Regions from separate parts of the Gluconacetobacter entanii genome, predicted to be linked through region 1. Evidence: riboswitches for the same ligand, from Rfam matches in the RefSeq annotation. Region 1 holds a riboswitch; the other holds the start of a gene.
What was found. A riboswitch is a leader RNA that binds a small molecule or an ion and turns the genes downstream of it on or off. The one in region 1 is predicted to bind fluoride.
Positions count from the first base shown of each region.

Region 1 (11,216 bases):
GCCATTGCATTTGAATCTGCCATGGACGAGGCTAAAGCCAAGGCAGATCTGGAGCGAGGCATCCATGATGTTGAAGAGCCGGAACTTGTAAGCCGGAAACTTCAAGCCAGTTACGGATTGCTCACAGGTGTAATGGTTTACTCGACAGCGTTTGGCGGGCTTTTCGCTCTTGTATTTTCTTATGCAAATGGGCGCATGAAAAGCACAGACCCTCGTGTTGTGTCTGTTCTGCTGGCGATAACCGGGATTATTGCCGTATATGTGGTGCCAAGCATCAAGTATCCTGCCAACCCGCCATCCGTAGGAAACCCGGATACAATTGGCATGCGGACAGAATTGTATTTTATAATGATGCTGGTCTCCCTACTGGGGATGATCGCAGCCACAATGCTTCAGGGACGCTTACGTCAGCAATATAATGCATGGACGGCAACCTATCTTGCAGGCGCGTGTTATATTCTGATTGTCTTTACAACAGGCGAGTTACTTCCTGCGGTTAATGAAGTCCCCTCTAATTTCCCTGCTGATTTGCTCTGGAATTTCAGGATTGATTCCTTAGGCATGCAGATCATCATGTGGACCACACTGGGTCTGGGTTTCGGTGCCTTTACTGAATATGCAAATCGAAACCGGTTTGGATATCGTAATGGCGCTAACATTCAGCTTAATGGGGTGACTACACGAAAGTGCATTTAACGTACGCTTAGAGAGAACGTTAAACGAACTATCATGTAAGGTTTAGCTGTAGGCTGAGGCGCATCCCTTTCGGCCGTAGTTTTACAAAAGGTCGCGTAAGTCTCTCGTAACCTGCGCTCGGAAAAAGGTGACGAGTGATCTATCCGCAGCAAGCGCTCAGTTTCGAAGGTGCTATCGTCATGAACTCGAGGCAGACAGGGACTCAATTGTTCGACGTGGTAGATTGAAACAGTAGAAAATGAAGAATGTTTTAAGTGGGCACCGATAGGTAGATTGATCGGACAGTCACTCTATCCAAAGGAACACGCCCGATGTTTTACGAAATTGCCACACACGGCGTGATAACCGTCATATTATTCTGTGGCTTTCTCGGCATGCCACTGCTGGGCATCGTTGCAATGATCCTAGATCTGCGCCGAAAAGATGATCCGAGAGAACCTGCGACCGCTGGCCGAGGGCCAGTCTGCATTGCCTATACTATCTGATTGCTGGCTCAGTTTCCGCCGCTTGACTGTAAATGCCATAAAATCTGACGCAGACGAGTTTTAATCTGCCTTGGTTAAAGTCTACGCGCGTCATATGGTGATATCATACCAAACTTGATCGATGATGTACGCGCGCTTGGCGCGTGCTCCTTATGAGAGACGCCGCCGGAAGAACCAACGGCGCCAGTCTCCTGCCTTGTAGCAAGACTTATTTAGAAACACCAAGCGGTGCCGTGAATATACGCCCGTCGACATCCGTGAAGCGAATAACCGATCCGTTTGCCGGCGTATGGGCCTGCGTTACCCACGGGAGGGTAATGGTCGCCTTCGCCCCCATCGGCGCACGGATACCGTAGGGCCCCGGGCCAAATTTGTTATAGGCGTAATCATTATCGAAGTTCTGCTTCGTCAGGGCTGACAGAGCTTTGGCATCCCAGTGTTCTGCGATCACTTTGTCCGGCCCGATAACGGCTGCATCAACGATGTGCACGGGTGCTTCAGGCGTTCCTGCATCCAGATAGGCATGAACGCGAATACCGCCATCAGCGAGAACGACCGCATTGGACAGCGTCACGTGATGCTTCGTCGGGCTCACCGGCCCACTATGGAACGGCGTAACGACGGAACCGCGAAAATAGCTGTAGGTGCTGACGTTGTAGATCAGGACAAAGCCGAACAAAGCCAGCGTCAGGTTCCGGAATGGAATATCCGCCAGCGGAAGCGGAAGCGCGCCGCTCGCCCAACGAAACCAGGCGCTGTCTGCGAGACGCGGACGTCGGGCCAGCAACACATTGTCGAGGCTGAAAGCACTCGATCCGCCGAGCAGCAGGGTCGTTCCCATAGCCAGGTTACACGCGGCCATCGTCCATTCGTCGATACAGGTCGCGCCCTGCCAGCCGAACATGGCCATCAGGATCACGGAAAAACCCATCGAGACGAGCGCGGACGCCCGGGTCATGAACCCTGCCATCAGCGCGGCACCGGCGATCAGCTCGGCGGCGCTGAAGACGATGACACCTGTGTAGAGGAGCCAGAAATGCTTCAACAGGAACGAGATGACGTGTTCAAAGCCGAACAGCGCCCCAGGCATCGCGGTTTGAAATTTGTTGGCCATCCAGTTGTGGCCGCCCCAGGCGTCGAGCTTGGAAGGCGCATAGATGAAACGGCGCGACCCGCCGCCCCAGTAAATGAACCCCTGAATGACCCGCGTTGCCAGCAGTGCGAGGCCGCCGATGCGCCAGTTACGCTCGGCTTCGGTCAGGGGTCGGGCGGTGGCGCCAAAAACGGCGCGCTGCGCTGATGCGTGTGTGATACTCATGTTCGCCTCCATTTACTCGCTGTCGTGATCCGGCATGCTGCCGCCGTGATAGGCCTTGAAGCCGTAGCGTTCGAAAATCGCCAAGGCGGTTGGCGACTTGATGAAATCGAGCCAGAGCTTTGCGGCCTGAGGGTGCGCGGCCCCCTTCACCATCGCGCCCGCGTAGATCGCCGTGCTGTTCTGATCGGCGGGAATGTCCACATGGCTGATGGCGTGCCCGGTCTGTTCCTGGAAGATCGCTTCGGACTGCCATGTCACACCGGCGTCAGCGAGGCCCTGCATCAGGAATAACGGCGTTTGCCGATGATGAATATGCGTCAGGACCGTGCTGCCGTTGGCAATTTTCGTCTTGTAGACGGCGTTGGCCAAAGCTTTGCCGCCCGCCTTGTCCAGTGATGCCTCGATCTGGCGCGCGATGCCCTCGAATTCGGGATTGGGCATCGCAAGCCTGATGCCCGGGCGGCCGAGATCCTTCAGGGATTCGACGTGGCCGGGATTGTCTTTCGGAATCATGATCGTGAGCGTGTTCGTGACATAGGGCACGGCAGGCGCCGCAAGCAGGCCACTCTTGATATACTGATCGATCTTCTTGAGGCCCGCGAAATAGGCGTCGGGCTTGGCCGTCCACGTCATATTGCCGGAGGTGATCGTCCCGCCTGCTTCGATCTGGCGGATCAGCAATCCGGGCGGGATCGTCTCCCAATAGATCTTTCCGGAGAATTCGGGATGCTCATGCTCGAACGCCGAGACGAGCGGCGCCATGGCGAAGAAGTAGTTTCCCCCGACATACAGGACGAGGCTCGGATTCGTGATGTCGCCATGAAAATCGGCCAGAACATCGACTTCCGGGACGGTGAATTCGAAGCCGCGCCGTGTCGCGTCGTTGTTCTGGCCGTGCTGCCACGGCGGAAACACGTCTTCTGCGTAATGCGGGGTCTGCGCCTTGCCGTTCCATTGCACCGGATCGGCCAACGCCGCAGCAGTCGACAGCACGAAAGTCGCCGCAGCTGTGGCCAACAGGGTTTTTCTTATTCTTGACGGTGTCATGGTCGTTCTCACTTCACGTAGCCGAAACCGGCATGTTGCAGTTCAGGGATCGTTGCCACGATGCCGGGGGTCAGGACGACGCCGTCGATCAGGTGATTGGTCAGTTCGGCGGCCATCTGCTCGTGTGACAGACGATCGGGATTGATACCTTTCTCGATCAGCTTGCCCGTCTGCTCCCAGATCGCGTTGTGGCAGGCCATGAAGACGACGCCGCGTTTTTGCAAAATCGGGATCGTGTTGCCTGCCGCTCCGAAAAGGCCTTTCGTATCCTCGTGAGCCGAAGCATCGAGAGCACCGTCTGGCGTTTTGATAAGCGTGTTTGACGCAAAGGCCGGCCCGGCGAGCTTCGCCAGCTGATACTTGTCCCAGATTGTCTGGTCATAGAGGGCAAGGTGAGCGGAGCCATGCGTGGCCGACACCGCGAGAAAGTCCGGGTGTCTGAACGAAAACACCTGTGCGTTAACGGAATTGCGCATCAGGTTGAGCCAGGGGCTATCGATTGCTGTGTTGTCCCAGACCTGCTTCCGCTCGCCGCGATAGGCGATCACCAGATCAAGTGCCTGGGCGTCCCACATGTGCGGGTCGTCGAGCACCATCGGCACGGTCCTGAAATCGCGGCGGCGCGGGGATCTGGCCAGCTGCGAGGTCAGCACGGCAAGATTGCCGGTTCCGTCCGCATGGGACGAGGAAGATCGTGCTGCCAAGGCAGTGGAAGTGGTGGCGATCGTGGCGCCGGCGGTGGCCGCCATCAGGCCCAGCAGGGCATGGCGACGGTCGGCGCGAAGGTTTGAAGTCATGTCGTTCATAGTCGGTCTCCTTTGGAGAGCCTGATCATGCGCTTCTCTTGATCACCTGAACCAACTCATTTGAAAGCACGAAACGTTCGATTTTCTTGATCGCTCGTCGATGTGACTTCGGTCATAGCCCCTGAAAGATCACCCCGGAGGTCCATTTCAGGCCGATGAAAACCCGCACAGCTCCACGATCGCTGGCGACACCGCCCCCGAGACCACCGCTTATTGTTACTGCCGGCTCCAGAATATGGTTAAAGCCGATATCAACGAAGCTCGACAGGCGTCGTTGCCTGGTTTGCTGCTGACGCACCACATCGGCGACCAGCGCAGTTCGAGGCCCTATCAGATGCGAGCTGACCATCCCGACCATCCATCGTTTCGGCCGCTCGTCAGGCCGAACCCTGAAGGATCGCGTCCAGGCGATTTCTATGCCGACCCTGGGCGCTTGCCTGGAACGGCCAAGCGATTTCGTCGCAACGAACTGGACGCTGTCGCGTGGTCCCTGATGGCCGCCCCCATAAGGCTCCTGGCGGATGAGCGATATGAGCATGGCCGGAACGTAGCGCCCCTGCTGGCGGAAGTTCCATTCCACTTCCGCGCCCGCCAGATTGCCATGAACACTTGACGCGTCGCCGAACTGACGCACGGGCGCAAAGCTCAGTTCGATCCGGCCGGGCAGCCCCAGCTTGATGGCCGGACCACCCCGCGCGCTGTAGCGCCCGTCGCCGGCTATACTCACGCGCTCGGCCGTTTGCAGCGCGACATGTCCTGACGGCGTGACAAAGGCGTCCTTGAGCCTGACGGGTAAATTAGCGCTCAGACCCTGGGGATCGCCCTGCGCGTGCACCGGACCCGTCAGGCACCAGGCAAACACGGCGCACAGGCACGCCCCCACAAACTCATTGGCCCTGTTGCGCAACAATGCGGCGTTATGGCCGCGGTGCCTAGCCCACGGCAACGAGAACAGCACCGAGGGCGATCAGGACAACCCCGCCCCAGCCTTTGGCGGACATATGTTCGCCCAAGACCAGGACGCCGAAAATCGCCACGAAAACGACACTCAGCTTGTCGACAGGCGCCACGCGCGCCGCATCGCCCAGCTTCAACGCGCGAAAATAGCATAGCCATGATGCTCCCGTGGCGAGACCCGACAGCACGAGGAAGAGGACCGTCCGCCCACCGATGGGGTCTAGCGCGCGCAGCTTGCCGGTGAGGGCAAGCAACGTTCCCAGCACGACGACGATGACGATCGTGCGCACGAAAGTTGCGATATCAGAATCAACCCCCTGAACGCCGAGCTTGGCGAGGATTGCCGTCATTGCCGCAAAGGCGGCTGATAACAGAGCCCATACCAACCAAGGGGGCACACCTGAGCCATTCATGATCATGATGCCCTATCGGTTAGGCGTCTTCTTCGGTTGCGGTCTGGGCGATGCGGATGGCGCCCGTGTTGAACCCGTCGGCCGTGATATGGCCCAGCGCCACGGCACCGATGCAGAGAATGACCGACGCAGCCACGTTCACGGACGCCCGCCCCCAGGCATCGTTACGGATCAGGTCGAGCGTCTGCAGGCTGAAGGATGAGAACGTCGTATAGCCGCCGCAGAGCCCGATCATCACGAAAAGACGCATGTTTTCCGACACCGGATAGCGCCCGTCCGCAAGGGTCAACGTGCCGAAGAAACCGATCACGAACGAGCCGAGCGCGTTGATGGGGAGGATCGTGCCCCATGGGATGAAGCGGCTGATCGGCATGGCCGCGACGGAAACCAGGTAACGCGCCAACGTGCCGAGAGCGCCTCCGACCATGACGATAAGACAGGTTGTAAACGACATGCCATTCCCTTTCTGCGCGAGTTCGGACGGAACCCGCTGTTTCGGGCGGCGAAATGCAGACGCACTCCCACCGCCATTGTGTCGCGGTAGGAGCCATCAGCCCTTGCGAGGGCGGTTGAAGGGGGAGCTCCATCCCCTTGTCGGGAGAGTTAACATAAAGCGGTCGCAGTGCGCTACTTCAGGGTGCCGCCGTCGGGGCATGGTTAATCCCGAGAAGAGCCGTTTCCTGTATTTGTGACCTGCCAGCCCTCCTTTTTTGTTGCTCGCCCTCACTGCCGGGCGCACATAATCCCGATGACGCGCGAACAGCAGAATTTCGTCGTCCTGGACAAGGGGATGGGGTTCCCCTGAAACCGCCGCAAGGCTGATGACTCCTCTGTGCCGCAATCGGTACGAGGAGACATGTGCGCCTCTCTTCGTCCCGAAGGTCGTTTATCTTTGGAGTGGAGATCTATCATGCACATACTGGCCATTCTCGATCGGCCTGGGCCGGCGCTCCAGACCCTTCGCACCGTCGATAGCCTCATGGTGCGTTTGCAAGATTGCAAGGTGACGATCCTGCATCCGCGGCAGGAGACCAATCCGGACTTCCAGTCTGAGGACGAAGGCATCGAGACGCAGAGCGAACACGCCGAGTTCGAAAAGCGCGAACAGAATTTGAGTGGTACCTTGCGCGACATCGCCGAGCGATGGATGACGACGCTCGCGGACACGGGCTCAGCACAATGGCTCCAGGCGATAGGCGACGTTCGCAGTATCGTCGCCGAACAAAGCCGGAAAGCCGATCTCGTGGTCGTCGGCAGACACATGCCAAGCGACCCCGACCGGACCAGAAAGACTCTCATGGCAGCACTTTTCGATGCCAACGCCGCCGTATTAATCGCTCCTGAGCAGGCGCCCCGGACGATCGGCGTTCGTCCCGTCATTCTGTGGGAGCCGTCCCGGGCGTTGGATGCCGCACTATCGGCGGCATGGAAGTTGCTGCTGACTGCCGAACACGTGACCTTCCTGATCGGAGCGCTCCCTGATGAATGTATGCCTGATCCTGCCCGGCGGTTGATGGATGCCGGCATCAGTGTCGGTATCGACCGTTTTCGGATTGATGACGGTGAAGGGATCGCGCTTCGCGATCATGCACTGCGCGCAAATGCGGATATTCTCGTTATGGGCGCCTATACGCATCCGCGTTTCTTCGAAAGGCTTTTCGGAGGCGTGACCGAGGACATTCTTGCCCACGAGATGCTGCCATTGTTGATCCATCACTGAACATCGATGCCGATGCCGCGCTTGATATCCCAAGCGACTTCACGCGCGGCATTGGACAACTCAGTTCCCCATGTAAGGGTGATTAGCTCCGGGCGTGAGCGCCGTGTAGAGCTGGTCGCGAATATTGTCGAAGCCGATCGTCAGCCACCGGGCAGAGGCGCCGTCTGTGGCAATCTGTCCCGAGGTGCGGGTAATTTCTTTCGATCCGTCACACATGGCTGCGGTGACCTGAGTCAAACCGCCTTTCGGCCCGCCTTGGGCAAATTCCGTTTCGGCGGAGCAGAGTTCGTCCTTGGCAGGCAATCGCACGGCGTTGAGATACATCACGATACGACGGCTGTCTGCCGATGCCACGCCGTCCTGTGTCGGATAAAGGGCAGCCAGCGTCGCGTCTGTCTGACCCGGAACCGTTCCGATGAACTTGACGGGCAGGCTCTTGTAGTCCCACCACAGACGCGCCCGTTCATGCGAGGGATTGTTGCTGCTGGTGATTGCCGTTCCGCATCCGCCAAGCAGAGCCAGTCCCGTCAGGACGGAGGCGAGAGGCAGAACCTTCGATTTGCCAAAAATTTTCATGGAAGCCTGTTCCCGTGATCGCATTTCGGCGCATGATTTTTCGGAGGGGCAGAGACACTCTCCGGAATGCAAATCATTGCCTTTCGAGCTTCGCGGCCAGGACCGATTTCCCGCCTCGCTTCTCGTGAAGACTTTGATACGATCAGGGGACGAGGCTGAAAATTGAAACGTATCGCTTAGAACGTTCGATAAAATAGATTACCGGGTTGCTCTTTCACCCGGAAGGCCTCATTCGAGAAAAGCTCAGCGCCCTGCAACGCGTTTCTCAGGGTAATGCGCCGCAATGCGCTGGTTCATTGGATACACGGTCGACGAAATCAGGCCGTACGCCGATGCGCTCTACTCCGGGGTTGCGATGCAGGGAGAGACGAACAGATTTCCCGCCCACCCGCTGGCGAGCGTCTTGGCCGCGACGACCAGCCACATGATGGCGAGCATCACGCAGAACACCGTGCCCGCGACGCCGAAAAACCCGCAATCGAGCATCGCACCGAGCCGGAACGTTGCGACCGTGTAAACGCCCAACGGGAAAGTATAGCCCCACCAGCCGAGATTGAACGGGATGCCCGAGCGCCAGTAGCGCGCCGTGATCAGGCACGCCATCAACCACCACCACAGCCCGAAGCCCCACAACAGCAGCCCCGCCAAGACCCCCATGCCGTGGGCCGCGATGCCGATCTCCCGCAGGCCATGCAGCGCCATGATTGCAGGTGCGTCCCCACCCAACACCAGCATTCCGAGCGCGCCCGTGCCGATCGGTCCCAACGCCAGCCAGCATGACGCCGCCATGCTCTCATGCGGCAGTTTGTGCAGCGCCATGCGTAGCGTCAGGATCGTCAGGATGCCGAACGCGACCGGCACCGAATACGCCCAGAGGACATAGGACGTGAGCAGCACGGTGAGCTGCGTGCCCGCATCCGCCAGATGCGGCGCGATCTGTCCCCCGGATGCCCCCGCCACTTCGGCCGCCACGACCGGTAGCAGCCAGATCGCCGTCATGCCTTCCAGACGATGCTCGTGCCGTGTGAACATCAGATATGGGATCAGCACCCCGCAGGCGATCGACATCGCCACGTCCAGCCACCACAGCGCATGGGCGATGCCCACGATGCCCTCACCGAACAACGAAATGCCGAACGCGATGCCGCCGTTGATGATTGTCGCCAGTCCCATTGGTATGGTGCCGAAGAACATCGATACCGTGCCATGCCCGAAGATCCGCCGCGCCTCGTGGCCGAACATCATCCACCGCGCGGCATAAAGCCCGGCGAACAGGGCAAACAGGGCGATGTTGAAAAGCCACAACGCTGTGCCGACGCCGTGGAGATACGAACCGGCGACGGGGATCTGCGGTAGCGCGAGGGCCAGGATACCCGTCCCCATGGTGGCAGCGAACCAGTTGGGCGTGAACTGGCGGATCATCTCGCGCGGATGGGCGAGGTTCTGCAGCGGCTTCGTCATGGCTTGTTCACTGTGACAGGGGCGCCCAGCAGGGCGAGAAAGGCAGTTTCCGCCGGCGACAGGCGGCGTTGCGGGTGGCGCAGCGCGCGGAACTGCCGGTCCGGCAGGTTCATGGGCACGGCGCATAGCAGCCCGGCCTCGATCCGGCCCGCCACCACGCTTGCCGAGAGCACAGCAGCAGCGGTCCCCGTCTCCACGGCGCTGGCCATCGCCTCGTTGGACGCGACCTCCAGCATCACGTCGAGATCGGCCGGATCGACGCCGAGGGCGTGGAGTGCGTGTTCGAACTCGATGCGCGTGCCCGACCCGGCCTCGCGCAGAACCCACGGGCTGCGCGCGAGATCGCGGGTCGCGGGCGGGGTCGACGCCCATGGGTGATCGGGGGCCACGACCAGCAGCAGCTGATCCTGAGCGACGACATCGCTGTGCAAGTCCGGCGTCGGCAGATCGCCTTCCACCAGGCCAATCGACGCCTCGCCCGATTGCACCCCTGCCGCAATATCGCGTGTATTGGCGATCGTGACGTGTAGGCGAATGCCGGGATACGCGGCGCGGAACGCATTCAGACGCGCGGGCAGCCAGTAGCTCGCTATGGTATGGCTGGCATGCAGGCGCAGGCTGCCGTCGCGCAGGCCCGCGAGGTCGAACATCCGCTCGCGCGCGATGTTTGCGCGGTTCAGCACGGTGCGCGCTTCCTCAAGGAACAACCGACCGGCCGGTGTCAGTTCGATGCGGCGACCGATCCGGCTGAAGAAAGCAAGCTGGAATTCGCCCTCCAGTTGGGTCACGGCATGACTGACGGCGGATTGCGTCAGATTGAGGAATTCGGCGGCCCGGGTGATGTGCTCGCGCTCGGCGACAGCTGCGAAAATCCGAAGTTGTTCCAGCGTCATGACACTACCGCCCGGGTCAGGGCCACCAGCACGGCACAGCCAAGGGCACCAAGCGCAATCGTTAGCGCGCGCTCCATCCCAGGACCGACCGAGTAATGCGTCGTATCCGCCGCGATTGCCGTACGCGTGGCTTGGAACCGCCGATACGCTGCGGCGAACAGAACAACGCCGAGCGCGACGAACACGACGCCCAGTTCGGCGGTGACCCCATAAGGGCGCGGTGCGGCGGCATCGTGCTGGTCTGCCGCCAGACGCAGGAACAGGTCAAATTTCGCCAGTACGCCGCCGAAGGCCACAATGGCAAGCGCCGTGCGGAGCCAGGCGAGAAAGGTCCGCTCATTGGCTGCGTGATCGGTATAGCGCGGGATCATACGGCCTGCGCCAGCCGGTCGGCGACCTCACGGGCCTGCACGCGGATTTCCGGAATGGCAATGGACTCCAGCAGCACGCCGAGCCGCGCCGGGCCGATTGTAAACAGATCGTCCGCCACGTCGCCCTCCGCGTTGATGAGCGCACCGTCCGGCGTGCAGGACAGGCCCGCGCCCTTGAAACCAGGAACTATCTCACCCCGATTGAACAAATCGTGCAGCAAGGGCGCGTCTGCGCGTTGGTATTTCAGGCTGGGGCCGGTACAGTTGATGACGTGGGCGGCGGTGATCGTCATGTCGTCGCCGGCCCTGACGATCAGGCCATCTTCGCCGGTGCTGATTGCGGTCACGCGCCCGTCAAGCACGCGCAAGGTTCCGGCCTGACGCTCCTGGTCAAGGATATCTGCAATATGCGGAGCCATACGATGCCGCAGGATTTCCCAGCGCCGTAGCAAATGCCGCTGGAAACGGGATTT
Region 1 covers NZ_JABJWD010000107.1:4,440-15,655, forward strand. Annotated here, with positions in the region: gene HNH97_RS15665 (CbtA family protein) at 1-696, shown strand, start outside; gene HNH97_RS15670 (TQO small subunit DoxD) at 1,390-2,499, opposite strand; gene HNH97_RS15675 (substrate-binding domain-containing protein) at 2,512-3,546, opposite strand; gene tetH (thiosulfate dehydrogenase) at 3,555-4,352, opposite strand; gene HNH97_RS18035 (hypothetical protein) at 4,465-5,310, opposite strand; gene HNH97_RS15695 (EamA family transporter) at 5,285-5,722, opposite strand; gene crcB (fluoride efflux transporter CrcB) at 5,742-6,176, opposite strand; fluoride riboswitch at 6,257-6,322, opposite strand; fluoride riboswitch at 6,500-6,560, shown strand; gene HNH97_RS15705 (universal stress protein) at 6,633-7,442, shown strand; gene HNH97_RS15710 (thioredoxin domain-containing protein) at 7,503-8,018, opposite strand; gene HNH97_RS15715 (TDT family transporter) at 8,358-9,479, opposite strand; gene HNH97_RS15720 (LysR substrate-binding domain-containing protein) at 9,476-10,372, opposite strand; gene HNH97_RS15725 (YidH family protein) at 10,369-10,743, opposite strand; gene HNH97_RS15730 (FAD/NAD(P)-binding protein) at 10,740-11,216, opposite strand, start outside.

Region 2 (11,243 bases), on a different contig from region 1:
GCAATCGAAAAAACAGGGGCCGTGGTCCACAGTCTTGATCACCTTGCCACGGGCGACAGGCTTATCGAAAGCGTGCCACGACGCCGATGAGATCCGGCCAGCCCCTGCGATGGTTCCATGAAGTCGAGAACCGGCTTGATATCGTAGCGGGAACCGTGGACGGCATCCTGAATGCCCTGACGCTGGCATCACGCAGTTTCCTCGGTCATGGGCACGTCATAACGTACACGCTGGCATTTCGGGTGGGGATGGCCGCGGGTCTGACGACGCTGTTCGTATTTTTTGTTGCCCACTATGCACAGGAACGAACCGCACTTGTCGGTATTGAAAGGGAACTGAACCTGCGTCCAAGCAGGCATATGTCTGCCACGGCTTTGGGGCGGAAAGCGCTCGTCAATTCCGCGCTCGGTGCGGTGCTTGCGGCCGTCTGTGGACTGGCGGGGTCAATGACACCGCTTCTTCTGGCCATGATACTTCCCGGTCCTTCATGGCTGGGCCTTCTGGCGACGCTCGCGCTGCTGGCGCTTATGGGCGTCGCCCTGGCCGGAACGGTTCATGGGTCCCGTGCTGCGTGGGGCATGGCCCTGTTCGTGGGGGGCGGCGTGCTGGCCTATATCGGCCTTGAACTTGGTCTTGTTCAGTAAAACCGCCCCGGATTGCCGTCGTGGATATCCGGGCAGAAAGGGGACGTTTATTTCCGCGGAAGATCTGAATCATGCATGGGGGAGGCGTGGATGCTGGCAGAATGTCCGTTGACAGCTTCGGCGGATACATAGCCGAGGGCCGTGGCACCAAGGCACAGCACCACAGACAGGGTGACATTGAGCAGGGCACGGACCAAGGCGCCATCCCGGGCGAGGTCGATGGTCTGGAGGCTGAAAGACGAAAACGTCGTGTAACCGCCGCAGAGTCCTGCCATGACGATCAACCGGGTTTCGTTTGACGCCGGGAAGCGGGCATGGGCGGCCGTCAGGGCGCTGAAAAAGGCTATGGCGAAAGAACCTGTTATGTTGATCAGGATTGTACCCCAGGGTAACCGCTGGCTCCATGACAGTGTCAGGATACCTGCGTAATAACGGAGCAATGTCCCCATCGCGCCCGCGACAGCGATCCACAGCGGGGTAAGGACGCCAGACATCATCGAAAACTATCCTTCATGCCTGCATGCATGTGCGCGCATCGCAGGCGTTCTGTTCAATATTCAGTGGTGGGTCAGGATGGGAAGGGTGGCGTGGGTGAAAAGATCCTGTGTCGGGCCGCCGAACAGCCATTCAAGGAAATGCGGTCGGGTATAGGCCCCCATGATGAGGAGATCGGCATTCGCCGCCAGTGCATGGGTGCGGATCTGTTCCCCGACATCACCGTCGATCCTGAACCGGTCAACAATGATCTGTACGCCCCGCCTGCCAAGGGTGCTGGCGAAAGCCGGCAACTGGGTTTCGTTGCCATCATGTTCACCGATAATGAGCGTCACGCGCTCGGCGGTTTCCAGCAGCGGCATGGCGGCCGATATGGCGTTGTCGAGCGCGTGCGAGGGATGCCATCCGATCACCGGCCTGTGCCCGACGGAGGCATAATCCTGCAATGGTGCGACAATCAGGGTGGCCTCGGCGTCATAGAGGATGCCCGCAAAGGCATCCACCACATAGGCCGGATCGCCTGCCCGGGGGCGGCCGTGAATGACGAAATCGGCGCTGCGTGCTTCCTGCGCCGCGATCTTGCGGACATCTCCCGCGATTTCGACCCACTGCCTGTCTGGCTGAGGGTGCGCGCCGGATGAGGCCGACCTTATCCAGGCGGAGGCTATTTCACGCAGCCTGTCAGCACGTTCCGTCACCTCGCGCGCAAAGCGCTGCTGTTCCTCGGTGGTGGGCATCCCTTCATCGGGTGTCTGGAATGCAGGATTGTCCGCAAGACGCGGATGCAGGATGCGAATCTGATCCGCACACAGCCGCTCGGCCAGCGCCCCGGCGGTCCCGAGTGTGAAAAGCGCGGTATCAGGCCGATCCAGAACAACCAGAAGGCGCATGACGTCATTCTCCCCCAAACGGTCAGTCACGGAGCCATATGGTAAGGAGGAAAGACGTCGGACGGATTCCCCCCATGCAGGCCCGCAGGGTAGGAATCATCAGCCTCCACCAGGGAAGCGGTTCGACCGCCATGTAGCGATCAGGCAGAATCCATTGCCATAACCAGTATCACCCGTGAACGATGGTGCCTGTCAAGTGTTGGAAACGATATCGTCGCGGGAACCGGCATGATCGTCGTGACATGTCCATTGACCGCGCGGGGAGATGGAGTTCCTCCCGTAACCGCCCTCAGGGCTGATGACTCCTGCCCATGCGACATATGTTGTCGCGGCAGGAGATCCATATCCTTCTGCGACCATCGGGATGGAAGGGTATGATGATGGTTGATTTTCGCATCCGCAGCATTGACGCGCTTGAAATCCTTGATTCCCGGGGCAATCCAACCATTCGTGTGATGCTGGTGCTCGATGGCGGAACAGTGGCGGTTGCATCCGTTCCGTCCGGCGCGTCCACAGGGCAGTTCGAGGCCCGCGAACTGCGTGATGGACCGCAACCGGATTCTGCGCCGTCAACACAGGGCCATGCCCGTTATGGCGGCAGGGGCGTATGCCGGGCGGTTGCCAATGTCCGTGATGTGATCGCGCCTTTGCTGGTCGGACAGGATGTGCGACGGCAGGCGGCCATCGACCGGATCATGCTGGAACGCGACGGAACCGGAAACAAGACAGGGCTGGGTGCGAACGCGATCCTTGGCGTATCGATGGCCGTGGCGCGGGCGGCGGCGGCCGCTGCGGGCATTCCCTTATATGCCAGCCTCGGTGGAAGCGGCGCCCGCAGGCTGCCGGTCCCCATGATGAACGTGCTGAACGGCGGCCTGCACGTTGTCAACGGGCTGGAATTCCAGGAATTCATGATCGTGCCGCACGGTGCCACGACCTTTTCGGAAGCCCTGCGCTATGGGAGCGAGACTTTCCATGCGCTTCGTTCCCTCCTTCATGAACGGGGTCATGTCACCTCGGTCGGTGACGAAGGTGGCTTTGCACCGAAACTTGCGGACAACGAAACCGCCTGCGCCCTGATTGTCGAAGCGATCGAAAGGGCCGGGTATCGTCCCGGTCCCGATATCGCCATTGCGCTGGATCCGGCGGCCTCATCTTTTGGCCATGAGGGCGCTTATCACCTGAAGGTAAACGGCACGCCCGTCACGCGCACTTCCGATGAAATGACTGCACTTTATGCAGAATGGATCGACCGCTATCCCATTGTTTCACTGGAAGACGGGCTTGCCGAGGATGACTGGGCCGGCTTCGCGGCGCAGACTGCAAAACTCGGCGAACGTTTACAGATTGTTGGTGACGACATCTTCGTTACCAATCCCGCGTTTATTGAGCGTGGCATCCGTGAAAAGACGGCCAACGCCGTGCTGATCAAGTTGAACCAGATCGGCACGGTGACGGAGACCATTGCTGCTGTTGACGCGGCAAGGCGTGCGGGGTGGGCCTATATCGTGTCTCATCGTTCTGGTGAGACGGAAGATACCTTCATCGCGGATTTTGCTGTCGCGATGGGCGGGGGACAGATCAAGACTGGTTCGCTTTGCCGAAGCGAGCGGATCGCGAAATATAACCGTCTGCTGGAGATCAAGCATGAACTTGGCGGCGAGGCGGAGTTTATATCTCCCTTCTCCCATGAGGGCTTGCGACAATAGAAACCGGATAACATCGTGATCAGGACATCGAATTGACGAAAATACTGCCGGAGGGAACGCGCCCAATCCGGTAAAGGTGCCGCACATTCCCGCTGTCGGCAACGTTATCGTAAAGCCGATATGGACGGGGACATTTCCGCGTGGCGACATTGCGGGAACTGAACGCATGATATGGCAGGTGGAGAGACCAGACTCCACCTGCGGACGCCAAACGTCACATCGTTATGATGCGATCCTCATTTTGTAATGAACGCCAGGATATCTGCATTGATGACGTCTGCATGTGTCGTGTGCATGCCGTGCGGATAGCCGGGATAGATCTTCAGCGTACTGTTCCGAAGCAGCCTGTCCTGAAGGACCGCCGCGTTCCTGTATGGTACGACCTGATCATCATCGCCCTGCAGCACAAGCACCGGCACTGTGATGGCTTTCAGGTCGTCCGTCTGATCCGTTTCGGAGAATGCCTTGATGCCTTCATAATGCGCCCTGGCGCTGCCCATCATGCCCTGACGCCACCAGTTGCGGATCGTGCCGTCCGAAACTTCTGCGCCCGGGCGGTTGAAGCCGTAGAACGGCCCGCTGGCTACATCGACAAAGAACTGCGCGCGATTGGCCGCAAGCCCCGCACGCAGTCCGTTCAGGACTGCAATCGGTGCGCCGTCGGGACTGCGGTCCGTCTGAACCATCAGGGGCGGCACGGAACTGATGAGCACGGCCCTGGCAACACGTCCCTGGGGCTGACCATATTTCGCGACATAGCGGGCAACCTGGCCCCCGCCGGTCGAATGTCCGACATGGATGGCGTTTTTCAGGTCGAGATGTTCGACAACGGCCGATGTGTCCGCCGCATAATGATCCATGTCGTGCCCGTCGCTCACCTGTGCCGAGCGACCATGACCGCGACGGTCATGCGCGATCACGCGAAACCCCTTGCTCAGGAAAAACAGCATCTGCGTGTCCCAGTCATCAGCGCTGAGCGGCCAGCCATGATGGAAGACGATCGGCTGGGCACCCTTCGGTCCCCAGTCCTTGTAGAAGATCTCTACGCCGTCAGATGTCGTGACGAATGACATGATACGCCTCCTTGCCGATCAATAACGGGATACTGGTCAGAGCCTAACGTTGAAGGTAGCTTCAAGGTCAAGCATGCGTTCATGACCGGGGGTAAATCATGAAGATTGGAGAACTGGCACGACTAAGTGGCCTGACACCGTCGAGGATCCGGTTCTATGAGCGCATCGGACTGCTGAAAACGGTTGACCGTCGGCCCAACGGATACCGGACCTATCCGCAGCAGGCCGTGATGATTCTGGCTCTTATCACAACGGCGCAGCGGGCCGGGTTTACACTGGATGAAATCCGCACCCTGCTGCCCCCCGACCTGAAACACTGGGACCATGCTACATTGATGGATGCCCTGACACGCAAGATTGCGGATATCGAAGCGTTGCAGGCACGCCTGACGCAGAGCAGGGCGCATCTGCTTCGCCTGATCGAGGATATTCAGGCGCGTCCCGACGACATGGACTGTGCGGCCAATGCGCATCGTGTCCTGACGAATATGCTTGCGGAACATCCCGAAGCCCTCGACGTCACGTCGGACGATATCCGCCTTCTGGATGCGACGGACCGCCGTCAGTCAGTAAGCACGGGTCGCCGCAAAAAGACGGCCTCCTGTTAAGCCCCATCCAGAAGCGCCACGACTTTCCTTGCCGTCGCTCGGGCGGAAAAGGGGTTCTGTCCCGTCACCAGTTTCCCATCCGTCACGACATGGGACATGAACGGAAGCAGCGCTTTTTCATAAATCGCGCCCCGTGCCTTCATCTGAGCTTCCGCGTTGTAGGGGATTTCGCGCGCGACACCTGCCAGCCTTTCCTCGGTCCATGAAAATCCGGTGATTTTCCGACCACGGACCAGAAACGAACCATCGGCAAGCCGGGTGTTCAGCAGTCCGCAATATCCATGACAGACAGCGGAGACCACGCCGCCTTTTTCCCATAGTGCGCGGGTGATGGACTGAAGACCCTCATTGTCTGGAAAATCCCATATCACGCCATGACCGCCAGTAAAGTAGATCGCGTCATAATCGCCCGGATTGATGTCTGCGGGGGAGGGTGTTGACGACAGCAGAGCCATTTTTGCCGGATCGGCCAGCCAGGCCCTGGTGGAGGCATCGCGCATCGGCCATTTCAATGCATGCGGATCAAGCGGAACTTTGCCGCCTTTTGGGCTGACAATGCGTTGTGCATGACCGCTGGCGGCAAATACGTCCCACGCATGCGTCAGTTCCGACAGCCATAATCCGGTCGGATGCGCGGAATTGCCGAAATGAGCGGTGTTGGTGACAACGTGAAGGATATGACGGTTCATGGCTGGCCCCTCCCATGCGGCAATGTCTCCGACCATCATCCTGTAACGTTCAAGCCCGGTTGAAGGTCAATCTGTGGTTTGACATTAAATCTGACTTCAAGGTTAACGGTGTATGGGCAAACCTACCTGGCATCATGGAGGCAGCCTCACATGCAGACAATTCTGGGCGCAAATGGTCAGATCGCCACGGAACTGGCGCGGACATTGCATCAGCATCATGCGGGGGAGTTGCGGCTTGTGAGCCGTAATCCCCGCAAGGTCAACGAAGACGACACGCTTATGGCGGCGAACCTGCTGGATGCAGGGCAGACAACAGGCGCGGTGAAAGGCAGCCGGATCGTCTACTTTACGGCCGGCCTGCCCCCTGACAGCAAACTCTGGGAAGAACAGTTTCCCGTCATGCTGAAAAACGCCCTGCAGGCGTGTCGGGCGGCGGGGGCCAGCTTTGCCTATTTTGACAATACGTACATGTATCCGCAGAACAGCGAGATCCAGACAGAGGAAACGCGCTTTGCGCCGGTTGGCCGGAAAGGACGGGTGCGCGCGGCAATGGCGTCCATGGTGCTGCAGGAAATGGCACGCGGCGACATTCCCGTGCTCATCGCCCGCGCACCGGAATTCTATGGTCCGGGGAAAACGCAGAGCTTCACCAATGCGCTGATCATTGACAGGCTGAAAGCAGGGAGAAGGCCCTTGGTCCCGGTCCGTGACGACACCCACCGGACCCTCATCTGGACGCCGGATGCGAGCCGTGCGCTGGCAATGCTGGGCAATACACCGGAAGCTTTCGGACAGACCTGGCATCTGCCGTGCTGTGATGATCGGCCGACCTACAAGACATTTGTCATCATGGCGAGCAGGATTTTCGGACGAGCGCCTTCTTATTCGGTCATTGGAAAATGGCCATTGATCATTGCGGGCATTTTCTCAAAAAAGGTGCGGGAAATAAGGGAACTGTTGCCCCGTTACGAGCAGGACAATCTCTTTGACTCAACCAAATTCAAACGTCATTTCCCCGAATTTTCCGTGACGACATATGAAGAAGGTCTTGAACTGATCAGGAAGGAATAAAGCGGCGAGGGGAGCTGCAGGCAAACGCGCTTTTCGGAGGGAAGAATGGAAAACGAAGCTCTGGGCACCTTCGACGTGACACTCTCGCCGGTCAGCGATGGTGATGGCCCGATTGACACGATGGCGATCAACAAAACATTTTACGGCAACCTGCAAGGCAGCAGTGTAGGGAAGATGCTGGTATTCCGTAGTGAGATCACGGGTTCGACCAGCTATGTCGCAATGGAACGTGTAACTGCCCGCCTTCCTGACAGCAGGTGGTGCCAAAACACTGACGGTCGTCGTCGTGCCGGACTTCGCTACAGAGGATTTATCAGGGCTGACGGGGGCAATGGGCATAATCGTGTCGCCTGGACGACATGAGTATCAGTTCCACTACAAACTTCCGGATGAGGTGAGGGCGGCAGCCATTTCGGAGAGTTTGGCGACCGTGTTCATGTTCCGCGCTGTTCCCTGCTTTTCGCAGGGTATGCGGAGCCTTGTTGCCGCCATTCCGTCCGGATAGAACACGAACAGTTCACGTTTCCCGTATCGTACCTGTTCGTTCCTGATCCCGGTCGCGCCCTCAAGCGGGTCAGTCGGAACCGTGCCATCCACAAACAGCGTCATGACACGATGGGCGGGCATATCCGGAAATGGATTGCGCGCGAGGGTTTCGGCAAGTTCGCTTGCGGTTCGCACAATCACGCCAACTCTCTTTCCGGCATGAGCCTGTAGCTGATCCATAAGCGTCGTCCGGACCTCGTCTTCGGACCTGTCGCTTTCGAAAACGACGTTCCCGCTGGCAATGTAGGTCTTCACTTTCCGCAGACCTGCCGTCTTGCAGATCTGTGCCAGTGTTGTCATCGGCAATTTGCCGGTGCCCCCGACATTGACTGCACGAAGCAGCGCTACATATGCGGTCAACTTACGCTCCCATCCGGCAATGCCTCGGTTCCGGTCAGCTTACCACCACGATGCTCCCGTTGTCCGCAGTTCAGTCGTTCTGTTGCGGCCGACCCGGACAGGTTGAAGACGTCCATCATGAGATCAAAAATATGTTCATCACTCCCAAAGACTGAGGGCGTATTGCAACCCGTGACGATCGTTGCAGTTAACACATCTGCGTTCACAACCCTTATCGCAGCAACGTTTGACCCTCTCCCGAAGCATGCGTGCCGAGTTTTCAAAGATGTTGATGATGGATCTGATCAAACCGGAAATATCAGGTACATATAACATTTACAGGTATGCGTGATGTCTGTCCTTCATGAATGGTACATGATCGCCCGCCTTACGGTCCGGCGTCTGTTCATGGGGCCGATCTGGAGCGTCCAGCTTCTGACCGGATACAAGTCATTCAGGGACAATCCGATCATTGGCAATCCCTTTCTCAATGCCTGCGGGTTACATGTCGTGCGGCAGAAACTGGCACATCACGCCGCCAACCGGCGACGTCGCGGCATGGCGCACCTGATTCCTCCAGAACGGATAGAGGAGTTTGAGCGTAACGGATTCATCGTGGTGCATGACGTGCTTCCACATCAGGAATTCGACAGGCTGCTTCAGGAAGTGCGCGCCTTTCGGACTGAGGCGCGTGAAACGGTGCAGGGCGATACGATAACCCGCCGCATCGCACTGGATCCGGACGCCCTGAAGAACATGCCAGCCGTACGTCGGTTTCTGGGCATGCGGGCATGGCACGATCTCATCCGCTATGTAGGCAGTCATGATGTCGAGCCGATATATTACATCCAGACCATACTGTCGAAAGTGGTAAAGGGAGCGCCAGATCCACAGACTGATCTCCATGCGGATACGTTCCATCCAACGGTCAAGGCATGGTTCACGCTGACAGATGTAAAGGCCGATGGCGGGCCGCTGGTTTATGTGCCTGGCTCCCACCGCATCACCCGTGGTCGCATGGCATGGGAAAAGACCATGAGCATGGGCGCGGCCCAGGCCCAGAACCGCCTGACCGGACGCGGTTCGCCGCGCGTCACGCGTGAAGAACTTGCCGGCATGGGGTATGGCCCGCCTGTAACGCTCGATGTGTCGGTCAATAGCCTGATTGTAGCTGATACCGGTGGCTTTCATGCCCGGGGCCATAGCGCGGAGGCCGGCATCCGGGCCGAGATCTGGGCCTATGGGCGACACAATCCGTTTTTTTCCCTGCCCGTCAATATCTGGCGCATTGCCACGTTGGGGCAGCGCCGGGTGCGCTGGGGTTGGGCCATTGGTGACAGGCTGGCCGCACTGGGGCTGAAAAGACAGGTCTGGCATCCCTGCGTCAACAGGTCCGCTTTTGATCCTCACATCCCAGGGTAGAACCGGGAAACCGTCGGCATTTATGGGAAACACGTATCGAAGTGCATGGAGACAGGATGCTGGGCTTTGTGGAGGATGAAGGCGACCTTGAGGATAAGTGGCGTTGAGTTCATTGATGGTGCCGCTCAGCAGCAGTCATCTCGGCTTGGTGCGCTTCTGCTCGCCTTTATCAGGGAGATCGGTGGAGCCGATTGTACCGACCGTTAGGCCGGGGAACGCCCTGTCGCCATTCTTGGGACATTTCCGGGGAGTGCTACCGGTAGATGGTCTGGCCCAGTCAGTGGCGGCGATTGGCGGAGGGGTTCGGATGCCTGCGTCAATGACCCTGAATGATGCCTCGCTGCTTGAAAGCGTGAGCAGCGTCTGAATATCCGGTTCAGGATTATGTCAAATCATTAGCTATGGCAGTATTCCCTGCCACTGACCCTGTTTGACGGGTTCCGCACTCCGCTGGACGGTATGGGATTCACTGCGAGCGACAGCACGACCGTCAGATTGGGCATCTGCGGGCCGAATGCATAGGAAAAAATGCTAGCGGCCGCGTATGTCATGGGCGCTATTCCCACCATCATGCTTGGTCCATTCCCCATGCGTTTTTTTCATGTTTCGAGCAGATTGGGTGGGGGGAGCGCATTTTTAATTCAGGTATTTGTTCTGTCACCAATCGCGCCAGGCAGGTCGGTTTCAACAATCTTTTGGAATTCACCAAGGTAATCCTGTTGATGGGTTGCCATCCATTCGACTATCCGATTATTTGCAAGGAGTCTGGCGATATAGCCGCGTGCCACGGTCAGGTGCAGATTATCAATACCGTAGGTTTCCTCAACAGATTTGACTTGGGTCTGAAGTGCGGCGAGTTCTCGTTCCATACGCGCAATCTGCTGGCCTGATGGTGTCGCTCTGCCCTCCTTTTTTCCTTTCTTGGTCACAACAAGCTGGTTTTCTGATGTTGCGGCACGCAAGGCTCGGGCGAACATGACTGTGAAGTTATTCTGGCCAATCATAAGGTCAGCAGCTTCGATCTGTCGTACCGCCGTCATCTGCCGCAAAATATCGAATACCTTCATGGAGCAAGGTGTATCTCTAAGTATTTCAGCAGCTTCGGGACTTATGCCATTCAGTAGCCGGAAACGCCTCAATACTGATTCTACCTGAATATTGAGTGCGGCCGCGATATCAGATGACGGCACTCCGCGTTCCATGGCGCGTACGATCATCCGATGTTCTTGGATCGGTGGTATGCGATTGACCCGTTTATTGTAGGTATAGGTGTCATCGTCAGGAGCCAGCAGGCATTCGACTTCTGTGAAGCCTAGTTCTTTCAGGGCTTCAATTCTTAAATGACCGTCGAGCAGAAACCATCGTTCTGCATTTTTTGTATCCGGTGTTACGACCGGGGATTCTATCGGATGTCCGATTGCTTTTATGGAGGCCAATATCTGGGAGTATGTGTGGCTGGCTTTGATATCTGTCGGTAATGTCTTGAGTGGAATGATTGATGCGACAGGAATCGTGAGGAAATTCATTCCGAAAGCTACATGGATACGATTGTGTCTTCGACTGTTTGTTCCATCAGTCATGGCGGCCTCCCGATATTCTGGCAGCGAGAGCGCGGGGCATGCTCGCAAGTCCCTCAGCTTTGAGCAGGTTGGTAAAGCCACTGTCCGCGAGTAGATCTTTCAATGCCTCAACGATGAACAGTAGTCGCGTTTGGGTAAAATCTGATTTCTTGACCAGAAGACGCTGCTTTTCAGCTT
Region 2 covers NZ_JABJWD010000117.1:21,018-32,260, reverse strand. Annotated here, with positions in the region: gene HNH97_RS16255 (DUF211 domain-containing protein) at 1-90, shown strand, start outside; gene HNH97_RS16250 (hypothetical protein) at 87-644, shown strand; gene crcB (fluoride efflux transporter CrcB) at 692-1,141, opposite strand; gene HNH97_RS16240 (universal stress protein) at 1,202-2,029, opposite strand; fluoride riboswitch at 2,113-2,197, opposite strand; fluoride riboswitch at 2,282-2,344, shown strand; gene eno (phosphopyruvate hydratase) at 2,410-3,738, shown strand; gene HNH97_RS16230 (alpha/beta fold hydrolase) at 3,975-4,811, opposite strand; gene HNH97_RS16225 (MerR family transcriptional regulator) at 4,910-5,419, shown strand; gene HNH97_RS16220 (type 1 glutamine amidotransferase domain-containing protein) at 5,416-6,108, opposite strand; gene HNH97_RS16215 (SDR family oxidoreductase) at 6,259-7,179, shown strand; gene HNH97_RS16210 (DUF3224 domain-containing protein) at 7,225-7,542, shown strand; gene HNH97_RS18430 (hypothetical protein) at 7,466-7,684, shown strand; partial or broken gene HNH97_RS16205 (DUF1697 domain-containing protein) at 7,702-8,085, opposite strand; gene HNH97_RS16200 (phytanoyl-CoA dioxygenase family protein) at 8,416-9,486, shown strand; gene HNH97_RS16195 (plasmid partitioning protein RepB C-terminal domain-containing protein) at 10,128-11,066, opposite strand; gene HNH97_RS16190 (plasmid partitioning protein RepB C-terminal domain-containing protein) at 11,059-11,243, opposite strand, start outside.
Region 2: another riboswitch for fluoride. It lies ahead of eno (phosphopyruvate hydratase); the one in region 1 lies ahead of crcB (fluoride efflux transporter CrcB).